Regions from separate parts of the Microbacterium meiriae genome, predicted to be linked through region 2. Evidence: riboswitches for the same ligand, from Rfam matches in the RefSeq annotation. Region 2 holds a riboswitch; the other holds the start of a gene.
The links. Region 2 has a riboswitch for thiamine pyrophosphate ahead of thiM (hydroxyethylthiazole kinase). Riboswitches for the same ligand answer to the same signal wherever they lie in the genome.
Positions count from the first base shown of each region.

Region 1: linked by a shared signal. The riboswitch ahead of RI211_RS15470 (ECF transporter S component) and the one ahead of thiM (hydroxyethylthiazole kinase) in region 2 are both predicted to bind thiamine pyrophosphate.

Region 1 covers NZ_CP133984.1:3,163,177-3,167,982, reverse strand. The annotation lists gene RI211_RS15480 (ABC transporter ATP-binding protein) at 1-694, shown strand, start outside; gene RI211_RS15475 (D-alanyl-D-alanine carboxypeptidase family protein) at 752-2,233, opposite strand; TPP riboswitch at 2,311-2,422, shown strand; gene RI211_RS15470 (ECF transporter S component) at 2,413-3,054, shown strand; gene RI211_RS15465 (ABC transporter ATP-binding protein) at 3,054-4,511, shown strand; gene RI211_RS15460 (energy-coupling factor transporter transmembrane component T family protein) at 4,508-4,806, shown strand, end outside.
Region 2 covers NZ_CP133984.1:2,359,870-2,364,675, forward strand. The annotation lists gene RI211_RS11360 (bifunctional hydroxymethylpyrimidine kinase/phosphomethylpyrimidine kinase) at 1-1,204, opposite strand, end outside; gene thiM (hydroxyethylthiazole kinase) at 1,201-2,049, opposite strand; TPP riboswitch at 2,041-2,134, opposite strand; gene RI211_RS11370 (NAD-dependent epimerase/dehydratase family protein) at 2,142-3,113, opposite strand; gene RI211_RS11375 (DUF402 domain-containing protein) at 3,376-4,095, opposite strand; gene pheT (phenylalanine--tRNA ligase subunit beta) at 4,154-4,806, opposite strand, start outside.

The DNA.
Region 1 (4,806 bases), 800 kb from region 2:
CATGGTGCTCCAGGACCCCTGGCTCTTCGCCGGGAGCATCCGCGAGAACATCCGCTACGGCCGTTCGACCGCGACGGACGAGGAGGTGCTGGCCGCGGCGAAGGCGACCTACGTCGACCGCTTCGTGCACGCGCTTCCGGACGGGTACGACACCGTGCTCGACGAGGACGCGTCGAACGTCTCGGCCGGTGAGCGCCAGCTCATCACGATCGCGCGGGCCTTCGTGGCGCAGCCGTCGATCCTCATCCTGGACGAGGCGACGTCCGCGGTCGACACCCGCACCGAGCTGCTGCTGCAGAACGCGATGGCGGCGCTCCGGCACGGACGGACCTCGTTCGTCATCGCGCACCGTCTGTCGACCATCCGCGACGCCGATCTCATCCTCGTGATGGAGCACGGCGACATCGTGGAGAAGGGCACGCATGACGAGCTCATCGCGGCGCAGGGCGCGTACTGGCGGCTGTACCAGTCGCAGTTCGAGCAGGCGGCGACCGACCTCGATGCGGAAGCGGCTCTCACCGGCTCGTCTCCGGTGGTCGTGACCGGCGAGGCGGACGCGGAAGCCAGTGCCGAGGAGCAGGCGGCGGACGCCGTGGCGGGAGCAGCCGTCGGCGCCCAGGTTCCGGCGGCCGAGTCCGCAGCAGCGCAGGCGCTTCTCGACGACGGCGCGGACGGCTCCACGCCCCGCGCCTGACCCGCTTCACGCACGATGCCCCACTCCGGATCCGGAGTGGGGCATCGTCGTCAGGACTCAGTCGTCCCCGGAGATGCCGAAGAGCTCGAGCGGGTGGGTGAGCCGCCACCACGGGCTCGGACCGTCCAGGTCCTCGTCGAGGACGAGCGCGGTCTCCGTGCTGTCGACAGGGCCGGTCGTGGTCAGGGTGCCGACCGTCCCGTCCGCCTCCCGTTCCTCCCCGAGGTCGAACACCGGCGATGCGGTCGCGCTCGCCCCGTTCCACAGCACGACGTCGGCGTCCTCGCCCGCGACCACGTCGACGCGCTCACCCCAGGCGGTGACCACGCGCCCGACCACCGTGCCCGCCGGGACGGCCGGGCCCTGGGCCTGCAACGCCGCCTCCGTCTGGGCGAACAGCGCACGGGTGAGGGCGAGACGCCCCTCGTCGTCCTCCTGGTTCAGCGCCGCGACGTAGAGCCGGACCGTCGAGTCGCCGACGGCGACGTCCTTGGCGGTCAGCAGATTCCACCCGACGAGGGTGCCCGTCTTGATGCCGACGACACCCGGATCGGCGAGCATCCCGTTCGTGTTCTCGACCTTGCCTGCCCCGGGCAGGTCGACAGACCGGGTTCCCACGATCTCGGCGAACACCGGGTTGCGCATGGCCATCTCGCCCAGCGCCACGAGGGCCTCGGGGGTGGCGACGTTGCGTTCATCGAATCCCGACGGCGTCACCACCGTGATGCCGGAGAGCCCGCGTTCGCCGAGCCAGACCTCGGCCGCGGCGGCGAACTCCCGGTCGGACCCCCAGATCTCCGACGCCAGCCGGTCGATGTAGTTGTTGGCCGAGCCGAGCAGGGTGCCCTGGAGAAGCTGGTACTCGGTCAGCACTCCACCCACGGGAACATCGAGTGCGGACTGATTGGCGATCCGGTAGTCCCAGTAGCGGATGCTGTCGGCGTACGTGAAGGCGAACTCCGGACCCTGCTCCCCGGGGGCGAGCGGCAGACGATCCAGCACCATGAGGCTGCTGACGACCTTCGTGATGCTCGCGATGCTCACCGGAGCGGTGGTGGACGCCGCGGTCGTCATCCCGGCGATCCCGACAGCGCCGTCGCCGACCGCGGGCCAGGCGAGCGCGGCGGTGGGGGCGGCGACCGGGGTGAACTCGACGGCCTGGACGGTCGGGGCGACCTCGTGCAGCGGCCAGAGCAGCGTGGTGCCGGCGTAGGAGGCGACGAGACCGACGAGCACACCGAGCGGGACGAGCAGTCCGGGGCCGGCGATCGCGGGTCGCAGTTTCGCGTCGCGCAGCAATCCCGTCTCGTCCTCCGTGCCGGCCGAGGCGTCGAACTCGGGCGTCGACGACTCCGCGGCGACGAGCGACGGGTCCACCCAGGTCAGCGCGGTCGCCGGAGCCGACGCATCGGCCCACGACACCGCTTCCGTGACCGGAGGGTCGAGCGCGGGCTCGGCGGACACGGGTGCGGAGTCTTCGGGCCGCGCGTCGACGTCGACGCCGCCGGACGCCTCTTCAGGGGGATCGGAAGCGGTCACTCGCTTACGGTACCGAATACCGCCCGGAATCCGCCGTGCGCGGCTCGGGACGCGCGGGCGGAACGGGGTAGGATCGACAGCACAACCACGGGAGTCCGGCGAGCCGGGCTGAGAGGGAGCGAATCGCGCTTCGACCGTCGAACCTGATCTGGGTCATGCCAGCGCAGGGAGGAGTTCACATGAGTACGTCCACGTCCGCATCCGCGTCTGCGAAGAGCACGGCCGTTCCGGCGCGCGGCTATCTGCGCTGGCGCGTCGTCGACATCGTCGTCGCCAGCGTCCTCGGCGTCGCCGCCGGTCTGATCTTCCTGGCCTGGAACGTCGGATACCTGGGGCCGAAGGCCCTGCTCGAGCCGTTGCTTCCCGGCCTCCAAGGGCTCCTCGACGGCCCGTGGCTCTTCGCGGGCGTGCTCGGCGGGCTCATCATCCGCAAGGCGGGCGCCGCGATCTACGTCGAGCTGCTGGCCGCCGTCGTCTCGGCGCTCATCGGTAACCAGTGGGGCGGCTTCCTCACGCTCGAGGCAGGCCTCGTGCAGGGACTCGGTGCCGAGCTGATCTTCCTGCTGTTCTTCTACCGCCGCTGGTCGCTGCCCGTCGCGATCCTCGCCGGTGCCGGCGCTGCGCTCGCGGGCGGCATCAACAACCTCGTCCTCTGGTACGCCGGCTCCGGTCCCGCCTTCACCGCGATCTATCTCGTGAGCACCGTGATCTCCGGGGCGGTCATCGCCGGTGCGCTGTCCTGGGTGCTCGCGCGCGGCATCGCGGCGACGGGGGCTCTCGACCGTTTCGGCTCCGGGCGCGAGGCGCGCGTGCGCGTCTGATGTCGTCCGAGCAGGTCGCTCCCGCCGGCGTCGAGGCCCGGGGGTGGGGGTGGCGACACGCGAGTCGCCTCGCCTGGGCGCTGCGCGATGTCTCGTTCCGCGTCGAGCCCGGCGAGCGGGTTCTCGTGCTCGGGGCCTCTGGCGCGGGCAAATCCACACTGCTGCACGGCCTCGCCGGTGTGCTCGGCGGCGAGGAGGAGGGGGAGAGCGAGGGGGAGCTGCTCATCGACGGCGGCCCCGCCGTGGCCACCCGCGGTCGGGCCGGGCTCGTCCTCCAGGATCCCGACTCGCAGGTGATCCTCGCCCGCGCCGGCGACGATGTGGCCTTCGGCTGTGAGAACCTCGGGGTGCCGCGGGCGGAGATCTGGCCTCGTGTCGAGGCGGCCATGGCGGCCGTCGGCCTCGACGTGCCGCTCGACCATCCGACCGCGGCGCTCTCGGGCGGCCAGAAGCAGCGCCTCGCCCTGGCCGGCATGCTCGCGATGCGCCCCGGACTCGTGCTGCTGGACGAGCCGACGGCGAATCTCGATCCCGAGGGCGTGCGCGAGGTGAGGGATACGGTGGAGCGGATGCTCGCCGCGCGTCCCGCCACCCTCGTGGTCGTGGAGCATCGCCTCGAGGTGTGGCTGCCCCTCCTCACGCGGGTCATCGTGCTCGGCGCCGGCGGGGTTGTCGCGGACGGCACTCCCGCGGAGGTGCTCGGCACGGAGGGGGAGCGCCTGGCGGCGGACGGCGTGTGGGTACCCGGCCGCCCGCCGGCCGAGCCCCCCGCACCACGCGCGGCGCCCGGGGACGTGCTGCTCTCGGCGCACGGGCTGGCTGTCGCACGGGCGAAGGGGCGTCCGGTGGCGCACGACATCGACCTGGACGTGCGTGCCGGCGAGGCCCTCGCGATCACCGGGCCGAACGGCGCGGGCAAGTCCACGCTGGGCCTGACCCTCGCGGGGCTCCTCCCTCCCGCAGGGGGAGCTGTGATCGCGGCGCCGTCACTCGCGCAGGGGGCCGATCCGTCTCCGATCCGGTGGGCGTCTCGCGAGCTCCTCACGCGGATCGGGATGGTGTTCCAGGAACCGGAGCACCAGCTCCTCGCCCAGACCGTGCGCGACGAGCTCGCGGTCGGTCCCCGCGCCCTGGGCGTCCCCGATGACGAGGTGTCTGCCCGCGTCGACGAGCTGCTCACCCGCCTGCGGCTCGCGCACCTGGGTGCGGCGAATCCGTACACGCTCTCGGGCGGGGAGAAGCGCCGCCTGACGGTCGCGGCCGCGATCGCCACGAGACCCCGGGTGCTGATCCTCGACGAGCCGACCTTCGGCCAGGACGCCCGGACCTGGGCCGAGCTCGTGGCGATGCTCGCCACCCTCCGGGACGAGGGATCGGCGATCGTCACCATCACCCACGATCTCGATGTGGCGCGCGCTCTGCACGCCACCCGGTTCGTCCTGGGGGCACCGGCATGACGGCGCTCGCCCCCGCCCCCACCCGCACCGGCGTCGTCGCCCGCATCAATCCGGTCGCCAAGCTGGGGGTGAGCGCGCTCATCGCCGTGCCGCTGGTCCTCACGCTCGACCCGGTGTCGGCGGCCGTCGCCCTGGCACTCGAAGCGGTGCTGTTCCTCTTCGCGGGCATCGGCTGGCGGGAGTTCTGGGTGCGCACGTGGCCGGTCTGGCTCGCGGCGCCGCTGACCGGTCTCACCATCGCCCTCTACGGCGAGACGAGCGGCACCGTCTACGTCGACTGGTTCGTGCTGCGCAT
Region 2 (4,806 bases):
TCAGGGCGTCCGGTGCCTCGTCCCCGGGCAGATGCCCGCCCTTCACCAGCACCGCGGTCCCCGTATCGGCCGACAGCTCTCGCGCCGCGGCGAGCGCGTCCGCCCAGCCCGCCACCTCGCGACCGGCGAGGACGGCGAGTTCGGCGAGGTTCGGGGTGACCACGGTCGCCAGGGAGAGCAGGCCCCGCAGCTCGCGCTCTGCGTCGGGGTCGAGCAGTCGGTCTCCCGAGGTGGCGATCATGACGGGGTCCAGCACGACGATCGGGGGCTGCGTCGTCCGGAGCCAGGCGGCGACCGTGCGGATCACCTCCCCGTCCGCGAGCATGCCGATCTTCACGGCGTCGATGCGGATGTCGTCGGCGACAGCGTCGAGCTGCGCCCGCAGGAACTCCGCGGGAGGGACATGCACGGCGCGGACGCCCTGCGTGTTCTGCGCGGTCAGGGCTGTGAGGGCTGCCATGCCGTAGCCCCCGTTCGCGGCGATCGCCTTGAGATCGGCCTGGATGCCCGCACCTCCGGACGGATCGCTGCCGGCGATGCTGAGCACGTGCGGCACCGCCCGTGCGAACCAGTGTCGCCGGAAGGCCCCGGCCGCGGCCCGGGGGTCCTCTGCCGCGCACAGCGCCGAGACCACCGCGATCCCGGACGCGCCGGCCTCACGCAACGCCGCCGCGTCCTCCAGGTCCACCCCACCGATCGCGACGCACGGCAGCGGACTGCGCGCGACGAATGCGGCGAAGCCGTCGATGCCGAGCGGCACCGGATGGTCGGGCTTCGTGCGCGTGGGGCGGATGACGCCGACCCCGAGGTAGTCGACCGTGCCCGGCGGCAGGGCGGCGACCTCGTCGAGGTGCGCGGAGGTGTTCGCCGTGAGCCCGATCAACGCCTCCGGGCCGAGAAGCTCGCGCGCGCGGAGCACCGAGGCATCCGCCTGGCCGAGGTGCACCCCGTCCACCCTGGCACCGCGACGACGGGCCTCGACGGCCGCATCGAGGCGATCGTTCACGACGAGCAGCGCGCGACCGTCGATGGCTTCGGACAGGGCGAGGAGTTGCGCGACGGTCTCCTCGTCCGTTGCCTGCTTGTCGCGCAGCTGCACGATCCGGACGCCGCCGGCGACGGCCTCTCGCACGGTCTCGACCACTCCGCGCACGCCGCACAGCGACCGATCGGTGACGAGGTACAGGGACAGGTCGACGGTCATCGGGCCTCCTCCTCGACGCGGGCGCGGGCGCGGAGGTCCGCCGGAGTCACGGCGGACAGGGCGTCGAGCAGTGCGACGGCGAAGCTGCCCGGTCCGCGGGAGATCTCGGCTGCCTGCTCGGCTGCGACCGTGTAGACGAGGGTCGCCGCGGCCACCGCCGTCAGCGCATCTGTCGCGGAGCCACGGGCCGCCCCGAGGAACGCCGCCATCACGGCGCCCAGGGCACACCCGCCGCCGGTCACCCGTGTGAGGAGCTCATGCCCGTTGGCGATGCGGATCACCCGCTCCCCGTCGGTGAGGAGGTCGACAGGGCCCGAGACGGCGACCACGGAACCGTACCGGTGGGCGAGCTCGCGGGCCGCCGCAGCCGCCGCCTCGGTCCCGTCCGTCGCGTCGACACCGCGGCCGCCACTGCTGTGTCCGGCCAGCGCGAGGATCTCCGACGCGTTGCCGCGGATGGCGGTGGGGCGCAGCGCGGCGAGCTCGTGCGCGAGCGCCGTCCGCACCGGGAGGGTGCCGATCGCAACGGGATCGAGTACCCACGGCGTGCCGGCGACGAGCGCTCCCGCCACGGCCTCCCTGCTCGCCTCCCGCTGCTCCGGGGTCGGCGTCCCGAGGTTGATGAGAAGCCCCGAGGCGGCAGCGGCGAACGGCTCGGCCTCGCCGACGATGTCGACCATGGCCGGCGCCGCCCCGAGCGCCAGCAGCACGTTGGCGGTGAACCCCGTCACGACGGCGTTCGTGATGCAGTGCGTCAACGGCGGCGTGGCCCGGACCTCCTCCCGCAGCCTTCCCGCCGTGACGGCGAGGTCGAGGACGGATTGCGGACGCACAGGATCGCTCATCGGCGACATCCCTTCGCTAGTACGAACTAGATCAGGTTCGACGGGTGTGATCTCAGCCGCGGATGCGGCACCCCGTGTCACTGCCTCGCAGTCTAGCGAGCGAGGGCGTCGAGCAGCGCCCGCTCCTCCGTCCGCGTGAGTCCGGCGCGGCGCTCGCGGTCCACGCCCCGTTCGCGCTCGTCCGCGACGACATGCTCCACCGTCTCGTCGAGGGGGCGGAGCGAGCCCCCGCTGCGCCGGTACCGCGCATTCGAGCGGGTCATGAATCCGCGCATGTCGGGCGGCAGCCACAGCGGCAGCGAGCGCGGCCCCGCCCAGTACGCGACACCTTCGGCGACGAGGCGCTCCTCCGTGCCGACGACGACCGGCCCGGCGTGCCCCGTGGCCGCGCGCACCGTCCGCAGCACGTCCTCCAGGTCGCGCACGTCGCCGATCGCGTTCACGGCACCGGTGACGGTGGCGGACACGACGAACGCGGCGACGTCCTCGACGTCGATGACCTGCGTCGTGCGCCCTTCGAGCGGTGGAAGCAGCACCGGCTCATCCAGGGCCCGGAGGAACGCCGCCGCCCAGTAGCCGAAGCGATCGCTCGGGTCGCCGTCGCCGACGATGAGGCCGGGGCGGACGAGGAGTGCGCGATCGCCGACGCCGGCCTGCACGGCATCCTCCGCCGCGACCTTCTGTCGCGCGTAGTCGTCGTCCTCACCGGCCTGCGCCGCCGGGTGCCGCGATGCCGACTCGTCGGTCCCGACCGTCTCGTCGTCGCGGTACACCGACATCGACGAGATGTACGTCCACCGAGCGGCACGGTCGCCGAGCGCACGGACCGCCCCGGAGACATGATCGGCGCGGGAGGAGACGTCGACGACGTGGTCCCAGTCCGTGCGCGACACGACGTCGTAGGCGGCCTCCTCATCGCGGTCCGCGAGAACGAGGGTCGCTCCCGGCGGCGCCGGGCGTCCGCCGCGGGCCAGGCAGGTCACGGTCGCCCCCGCCCCGAGCGCATGCGCGGCGATGCGCCCCGACAGCCATCCGGTTCCCCCGAGGATCAGAACATCCGTCATGTGCCCATGTCATCAGGATCGACGACTCGGGGGAAGGGCCTCCGCTCAGAGCGGAGCGGCAGGACAGGCCTCAACGCGAGTACAGGCCATGACGCGAGCACAGGCCACCGCGCAAGCACAGGCCACCACGCGAGCACAGGCCACCACGCAAGCACAGGCCACCGCGCAAGCACAGGCCACCGGCACTGCTGTCGCCTGATGCCGCGCGAACGCCTGATCCCGCGCGGCCTCGGCGCCGTAGCGGAGGGCGGCCCCGAAGCGGTTAGGGGACGACGATCTCGTCGAGGCCGTCCAACACCGGGATGCTCCAGGACGGGTCCGGTCGCCAGTCGATCCACTCCCGATCGAACGGCCAGTCGCCGGCATGGAAAGACGCGATGGCCGCGACCGCGTGCCGCTCGATCTGCGCCGCCTGCGCGGCGGTCAGCCGTCCCTGGTCGACGGCGGCGACCAGCTCGTCCTCGTCCTTCATCGCCACGCGCCCGTCCTGTGCGATCTCGACGTCGAGGACGTGATCGGAGGTGTAGGTGGCACTGTCGGTGCGCAGGTGCGCGTTCTCGAGGTTGACGTACCAGCCGGCGAAGTCCCACGTCGTCCCGGTGGCCGCGCTCCAGAACAGCCAGACCGACCACGGCACTCCCGCGGGCGCGATGCGCAGGATGCCGTTGCCCCACCACTCCTCGACGATCCGGCGCCGGGGCTCCCGCCACCGCCGATCGAGCGGGACGGTCCGGATGCGCTCCCCGTCCCACGTGCCCTGGCCTTCCTGCTGCGTCCCGGCGGCAAGCCACGCGACGAGACCGCGCTCATCGTCACGGACGACGCGCATGGGGGTGACGGTCGCTGCCTCCCCCGTGGTCCACCCCGGCTTGCGGTAGTGCCAGTCGAGCTGCGCACCCGGCGAGAGGAACGGCCCCTCCCCGAGCGATCGCGCTCCGGCGGGGACCGAGGGTGGCGTGGGCTGCAGGAGGAGGCTCGTCATCCGGCCACGCTATCGCGAGAGCGCACGGCTCCCCGGAAAGGGCCGTGCGCTCTCCCGATCAGTCGCGGAGGGCGGCGCCGAAGCGCTCCGCGGCCACGGCGACGCCCGCCATCTTCGCCGCGGAGGCCTCCGCGGCGGTCAGCGTGCGGTCGTCGGCGCGGAAGCGCAGGGCGAACGTCAGCGACTTCGATCCCTCGGGCACGCCCTCGCCGCGGTAGTCGTCCACGAGCCGGACGGACTCCAGCAGTGCACCCGCGCCCTCCGCGAGAGCCGCGCGGACCTCGCCCGCCGGCACCTCGGCCGGGAGCGTGAGCGAGACGTCCTGCGTCGCGGCCGGGAACGTGGAGAGCGATGCCGCCACGATGCGTCCGCCGGCGAGCGTGAGCAGCCGGTCGAGGTCGAGCTCCAGCACGGTGGCGCGACCCGGCAGGTCAGCCTCCTCGGCGACGGCGGGATGCAGCTCGCCGACGTAGCCGACCTCCTCGCCGGCGGCGACGAGCGCACCGGTGCGTCCGGGGTGGAGCGCGGCGCGCTGCGTCTGCACGACGTTGAGCTCGATGCCCGCGGCGGCCCCGATCACGCGGACCGCGTCGAGCGCCTCGACGAGTCCGGCGGCCTCGGCGGCACGACCCGGCTGGCGCGGCGACACGTTGCCGGTCAGCAGCACCGCGACGTGGCGCTCCTGCGGCGGGATGGAGGCGTCGAGCGCGG